One region of the Ramlibacter sp. P4_H7 genome, then DNA from elsewhere that is predicted to be linked to it. Evidence: predicted binding sites of a transcription regulator. Region 1 holds the regulator's gene; each other region holds the start of a gene.
What was found. The regulator sigma-54, encoded in region 1, starts transcription at its own class of promoters, with help from an activator protein. The targets are predictions, from matches to a motif close to TGGCANGNAANCTGCTTT.
Positions count from the first base shown of each region.

Region 1 (2,260 bases):
TGGCGCTGTCGGGCGGCGAGCGGCGGCGCGTGGAGATCGCGCGCGCGCTGGCGACCCAGCCGCGCTTCATCCTGCTGGACGAGCCGTTCGCCGGCATCGACCCGATCGCGGTGATCGAGATCCAGCGCATCATCAGCTTCCTCAAGTCGCGCGGCATCGGCGTGCTGATCACCGACCACAACGTGCGCGAGACACTGGGCATCTGCGACCACGCCTACATCATCAGCGAGGGGCGCGTGCTGGCGCAGGGCACGCCCTCGGAGATCGTGAACAACGCCGACGTGCGCCGGGTCTATCTCGGCGAGCACTTCCGGATGTGAAAGCGGGACGGCCGGCCGTATGAAGCAAGGGCTTTCCCTTCGCGTTTCGCAGCACCTGGCGCTCACGCCGCAGCTGCAGCAGTCGATCCGGCTGCTGCAGCTGTCGACGCTGGAGCTGAGCCAGGAGATCCAGCAGATGCTGGACGACAACCCCTTCCTGGAAGCGCAGGTGGAGGACGTCGGCGAGGAGTTCGGCATCGCCACCTGCGATGCGGTGCGCGCGGCGGACGAACCCGAAGGCCAGGGCGAGGGCGAAAGCAGCTTCGAGCTCGCCGCGCCGGCCGGCGAGGCACCGTCCGCGTCGACCCCGGAGGCGGAGCCCGCCGAGTTCGGTGACGACAGCACCCCCAACTGGGAAGGCGACGGCACCACGGAGACGGTGCCGGACGACGGCGAGTGGGGCGGCGAGGCGCCCGCGCGCCGCAACAACACGGGCGACGAGGACGATGTCGAAGCGACCGACCTCGCGCGCGGCAACGAGTCCCTGCAGTCCTGGCTGCACCGGCAGGCGCTGACGCTGCGCCTTTCCGAGGAAGACCGGATGGCCCTGCGCTTCCTGATCGAGTCGCTCAACGACGACGGCTACCTCGAGGAGCCGCTGGAAGAACTCGCGCGGGGACTGGCGCCGGACGACCTCGAGCAGCAGGAGGAGCTGGTGCAGCGCTTCACCATGGCGTTGCACCTGCTGCAGAACCTGGACCCTCCCGGCGTCGGCGCGCGCACGCTGGCCGAGTGCCTGCTGCTGCAGCTGAAGACCATGCTGGAGGAAGCGCCCGGCCAGGAGTCGATCGCTACCGCCATGAAGATCTGCCAGCAGCCGATCGACCTGCTGGCCAAGCGCGACGTCAAGCGGCTGGCTCAGTCCTGCGGCGGCAGCGAAGCGATGGTGAAGGCGGGGATCGCGCTGATCACCCGCCTGGAGCCGAAGCCCGGCCGCCGCTTCGTCGATGTCGAGCGCAACATCATCGTGCCCGACGTGATCGTCACGCAGGTCGGCCGCGGCACCCGGTCGAACTTCCGCGTGCAGCTCAATCCCGACGTGGTGCCGCGCCTGCGCGTGCACGACGTCTACGCCGGCGCGCTCAAGGCGCACCGCGGCGAAGGCCACCAGGCGCTGCAGCAGCGGCTGCAGGAAGCCCGCTGGTTCATCAAGAACATCCAGCAGCGCTTCGACACCATCCTGCGCGTCTCCGGCGCGATCGTGGAGCGGCAGCGCAATTTCTTCATCCACGGCGAGCTGGCGATGCGGCCCCTGGTGCTGCGCGAGATCGCGGACGAACTGGGCCTGCACGAATCGACCATCTCGCGCGTGACCACGGCCAAGTACATGGCCACGCCCTTCGGCACCTTCGAGCTGAAGTACTTCTTCGGCTCGGCCTTGGGCACCGAGACCGGGGGCAATGCCTCCAGCACCGCCGTGCGCGCCCTGATCAAGCAGTTCGTGGCGGCGGAGCAGGCGAAGAAGCCGCTGTCGGACAGCCAGATCTCGGACATGCTCAAGGAACAGGGCATCGAGTGCGCGCGCCGCACGGTGGCCAAGTACCGCGAGGCGCTGCGGATCGCGCCGGCCAACCTGCGCAAGGAACTATGAGAGCCGCCCGAATCACCGAAGACGCTCGCTGCTGCCTGCGAAGCGGAATGTCCCACGCGGGTCGGTTGGCACGCGCGGGGGGAGCGGCCTGATGCGCGACCTCCGCCTGTTCCTGCCCTGCGCAGCCGGTGTCGAGGCTTTGCTGGCCGAGGAAGTGACCCGCATCTGCGCGGGCGCAGCCAGGGAAATGCGCAGCTCCCGCGGCGGCGTGCAGCTGCTGGCGACCTGGCCGGAAGTGATGCGGCTGAACCTGCACAGCCGCCTGACGCAGCGCGTGCTGGTGGAGCTGTGGCACGGCCCCTACCGCGCCGAGCAGGACCTGTACGAGGCCGCGGCGGGAGTGCCGTGG
Region 1 covers NZ_JBFUKP010000001.1:620,438-622,697, reverse strand. The annotation lists gene lptB (LPS export ABC transporter ATP-binding protein) at 1-320, shown strand, start outside; gene AC1DSA_RS03145 (RNA polymerase factor sigma-54) at 340-1,911, shown strand; gene AC1DSA_RS03140 (THUMP domain-containing class I SAM-dependent RNA methyltransferase) at 2,003-2,260, shown strand, end outside.

Region 2 (2,260 bases), on a different contig from region 1:
ACCTCGATCACCAGGTCGGTGTCGGCCAGGCGCACGCGGTCGCCCGTCGTGGGGCCGAACATTTCCGCGTAGGCGCGGCGGGGGATGGTTGCCATGGGGGTCGTTCTCAGAGGGCGCCCTGCACCAGGCCGCGGAATCCGTAGACCTTGCGCTCGCCGGCGAAATCCACCAGTTCCACGGTCCGCTGCTGCCCGGGTTCGAAGCGCACCGCGGTGCCGGAGGCGATGTTCAGGCGCATGCCGCGCGCCGCGGCGCGGTCGAACTGCAGTGCGCCGTTGGTCTCGGCGAAGTGGTAGTGGGAGCCGACCTGGATCGGCCGGTCGGCCGTGTTCTGCACCACCAGGGTCAGCGTGCGGCGCCCTGCGTTGAGGGCGTGGTCGCCCGCGTCGGTGATCAGTTCGCCCGGCGTCATCGTGCTCATCGGGCGGCGCTCATTCGCCGCGCGACAGCCAGATCGCCAGGCCGGCCAGCACGGCGACCATCAGGAAGCCGGAGGTGTCGCTGGCGTGCCAGTGCCACTCGGTGGCCGCACCGTGGCCGGGATGCGCGTGCACGCTGGTGGCCAGCGCGAACAGGGAGGCGGCAAGGGTGGAGGGCAGCAGGCGCATGGCGGTTCCTCAGACGATGGGCTGGTGGACGGTCACCAGCTTGGTGCCGTCGGGGAAGGTCGCTTCGACCTGGATTTCGGGAATCATCTCGGCCACGCCTTCCATCACGTCGGCGCGGGTGAGCACGCTGCGGCCTTCGCTCATCAGCTGGGCGACCGACTTGCCATCGCGCGCGCCCTCCATCACGGCGGCCGAGATCAGCGCCATGGCTTCCGGGTAATTGAGCTTGAGGCCGCGGCCCTTGCGCCGTTCCGCCAGCAGGGCGGCGGTGAACAGCAGCAACTTGTCCTTTTCGCGGGGCGTCAGTTCCATGGTCGGCGCATCTTATTGCAACGTCTGTGCCGGGTTCGCTGCCGCTTCCCCGAAGGGGGGGCCGCACCGGCATGGAACGTGCAGTTGGTGTCCGTGGGCCCCACCATCCCTATCGTTCCCCTGCACCACCACGACGCCCCGCAGCGCGTGGTGAAGGTGCGCCGCGACTACAACACCTGGGTCGCGAGCGAGACGATGGAGGACTATGCCCTGCGCTTCACGCCGCAGCGCTTTCGCAAGTGGTCGACCTGGCGGGTGGCCAACACCGCCTTCGGCGCGGCCTCCTTCCTGATCCTGGAGGCGGTCGGCGCCACCCTGCTGGTGCAGTACGGCTTCCTGAACGCCTTCTGGGCGATCCTGGCCACCGGGCTGATCATCTTCCTGGCGGGCCTGCCGATCAGCATCTATGCGGCGCGCTACGGCGTGGACATGGACCTGCTCACGCGCGGCGCCGGCTTCGGCTACATCGGCTCGACGCTCACCTCGCTGATCTATGCCTCCTTCACCTTCATCTTCTTCGCGCTGGAAGCGGCGGTGATGGCCTATGCGCTGGACTTGGCGCTGGGCATCCCCCCGAGCTGGGGCTACCTGGTGTGCGCGCTGGTGGTGATTCCGCTGGTCACCCACGGCGTGTCCGTGATCAGCCGGCTGCAGGTGTGGACGCAGCCGGTCTGGCTGGTGATGCTGGTGGTTCCTTTCGTTTACGTCCTCGTGCGCGATCCTGGTGCCTTCGCCGGGATTACGCACTACGCTGGGGAGAAGGCGCAGGCCGCCGGCTTCGACCTGCACTTGTTTGGTGCCGCTCTCACGGTGGGCATCGCCCTCATCACGCAGATGGGCGAGCAGGCCGACTACCTGCGCTTCATGCCCGCGCGCAGCGCCGGCAACGGGCGCGCGTGGTGGCTGGGCGTGCTGGCCGGCGGCCCCGGCTGGGTGCTGCTGGGCGTGGCCAAGATGCTGGGCGGGGCGCTGCTGGCCTATCTCGCCATCAGCCACATGGTGCCGCTCGATCGCGCGGTGGACCCCAACCAGATGTACCTGGCGGCCTACGAATACGTGTTCCCGCACTACGGGTGGGCGGTGGCGGCGACCGCGCTGTTCGTGGTGATCTCGCAGCTGAAGATCAACGTCACCAATGCCTATGCCGGCTCGCTCGCCTGGTCCAACTTCTTCTCGCGCCTGACCCACAGCCACCCGGGGCGCGTGGTGTGGGTGGTGTTCAACACGCTCATCGCCTTCATGCTGATGGAGATGAACGTGTTCGAGGCCCTGGGCGACATCCTGGGCCTGTACTCCAACATCGCCATCGCCTGGATGATGGCGGTGGTGGCGGACCTGGT
Region 2 covers NZ_JBFUKP010000005.1:177,081-179,340, reverse strand. The annotation lists gene ureC (urease subunit alpha) at 1-95, opposite strand, end outside; gene AC1DSA_RS09430 (urease subunit beta) at 107-412, opposite strand; gene AC1DSA_RS09425 (hypothetical protein) at 432-608, opposite strand; gene AC1DSA_RS09420 (urease subunit gamma) at 618-920, opposite strand; gene AC1DSA_RS09415 (ATP-binding protein) at 1,116-2,260, shown strand, end outside.
Region 2: the regulator sigma-54 is predicted to act here: its motif matches at 935-952, upstream of AC1DSA_RS09420 (urease subunit gamma).

Region 3 (2,260 bases), on a different contig from region 1:
GCTCGCCGCCCGCCAGTGCGAGATCGCCGAACTCGAGGAGCTCGCCCGCACCGGCGAACTCGTCGGCGTGATCGGCGGCTTCGTCCACGCGCTGCAGCGCGAGCGGGGCCTGTCCAACCTGTTCCTCGGTTCGCGCGGCACCCGCTTCGCCGAAGCCTTGCAGGCGCAGCACGCAGAATGCGCCCGGGCCGAGCAGCAGGTGCGCGCCGCGTTCGCGGGACTCGACACCGGCTCCGCGCAGGTGCGCAACGGCGCGCGCCTGTTCAGCCGGGTGGCCATGGTGCTGCACGGGCTGGACGGCCTGCCGGCGCTGCGCGACCGGGTCGCGGCGCAGGCGCTGGGCGCGCCCGAGGCCACGGCGGCCTACGTGAAACTGGTGGCCGGCCTGCTGGCCGTGGTGTTCGAAGCCGCGGACACGGCCAGCGATCCCGCCATCTCGCGCGCCCTGCTGGCGATGTTCAACTTCATGCAGGGCAAGGAGTTCGCCGGCCGCGAGCGCGCGTTCGGCGGCAACGCCTTCGCCGCCGGCGGCATCGACGCCGCCGGCCAGCAGCAGTGGCACCACCTGGTGGAGTCGCAGCAGGCCTGCCTGCAGGTGTTCGCCGACTTCGCCGCGCCCGAGGTGCTGCGGGTCGACCACGCGAGCCGCGATCCGCAGATGCTGGTCGAAGTGGAACGCCTGCGGCGGCTCGGGGCGAGCGGCCGCCCGGGGCCGCTGGACCGCAACCTCAGCCAACCCTGGTACGACGCCTGCACGCGCCGGCTCGACGCCATGCGCAGCGTCGAGGACGTGCTGGCGCTGCACCTGCGCCACCTGTGCGAGGCGCGCATCGCGCAGGCCCGCTCGGAGCTGCGCGACCAGCGCGCCCTGCTGGAGGCATTGGCCAGCGAGGACCGCATGCGCGGCCCCGAGCCCGCCGCCGGCTATGGCCCCCACCTGGAGCGCACCCTGCCCGCGCTGCTGCAGGAGCAGGCGCTGCGCCTGCAGGCGATCGGCGACGAACTCGACGCGGTGCGCACCAGCCTGAACCAGCGCAAGGTGGTGGAGCGCGCCAAGGGCCTGCTGATGGCGCACCGCCAGATGAGCGAAGAGGATGCGTACAACGCGCTGCGGCAGATGGCGATGAACCAGAACCGCCGCATCGTCGACGTGGCCGAAGCGGTGCTTTCGCTGGCCGATGTCCTGCCGGGGAGCGTCCGCTGAGGGCGATGCACTGCTGCGGTGCACAAAAGCGGTGCACGGCCGGGCGAAAGGCCCCCAAAACAGCTGGCACGCTCCCTGCATGAAGGAAGGTGAATCGGGCGCCAACGGCGGCGCGCGACCCCGACCGAATCCAGGACAACGGCGTCCCTCCCTGCGTGCCCCAGGCACCCAGCGTGATGGACGCCGTTTCTCTTTCTCTCTTCGCAACCAGGAGCACACGATGCAAAGCAACACCACCAAGGTCACTCGCCGGACCCTCCTGCAGGGCGCGGCCGCGCTCGGCGGGGCGAGCCTCGCCGGCACCTTCCCGGGCATCGTGATGGCCCAGGGCACCGCGCTGGAGACCAAGGCCGCCAAGCTCGGTTTCATCGCCCTCACCGACGCGGCGCCGCTGTTCGTTGCCGACGAGAAGGGCTTCTTCAAGAAGCACGGCATGACCGAGGTGGAGGTGCTCAAGCAGTCCTCCTGGGGCGCCACGCGCGACAACCTGGTGCTGGGCTCCAGGAGCAGCGGCATCGACGGCGCCCACATCCTGACGCCGATGCCCTACCTGATCACCACCGGCGCGGTGACGGCCAACAACGTGCAGGTGCCGATCAGCATCCTGGCCCGCCTGAACCTGGGCGGCCAGTGCATCTCGGTGGCCAACGAATACAAGGACCTGAAGGTCGGCCTGGACAACAAGGAATTCAAGAAGGCCCTGCTGGCCAAGCGCGTGAAGACCGGCAAGCCGGTGAACGCCGCCATGACCTTCCCCGGCGGCACGCACGACCTGTGGATGCGCTACTGGATGGCCGCGGGCACCGTGGACCCCAACCGCGACATCAACACCATCGTCGTGCCCCCGCCGCAGATGGTGGCGAACATGAAGGTCGGCAGCATGGACACCTTCTGCGTGTGCGAGCCCTGGAACCACCAGCTCATTCACCAGAAGATCGGCTACACGGCGCTCACCACCAGCGAACTCTGGATGAACCATCCGGAGAAGGCGTTCGCCATGCGCACCGACTACGTGCAGGCCAACCCGAACGCCACCAAGGCGCTGCTCAAGGCCGT
Region 3 covers NZ_JBFUKP010000020.1:62,060-64,319, reverse strand. The annotation lists gene AC1DSA_RS21635 (nitrate- and nitrite sensing domain-containing protein) at 1-1,204, shown strand, start outside; gene AC1DSA_RS21630 (CmpA/NrtA family ABC transporter substrate-binding protein) at 1,425-2,260, shown strand, end outside.
Region 3: the regulator sigma-54 is predicted to act here: its motif matches at 1,269-1,286, upstream of AC1DSA_RS21630 (CmpA/NrtA family ABC transporter substrate-binding protein).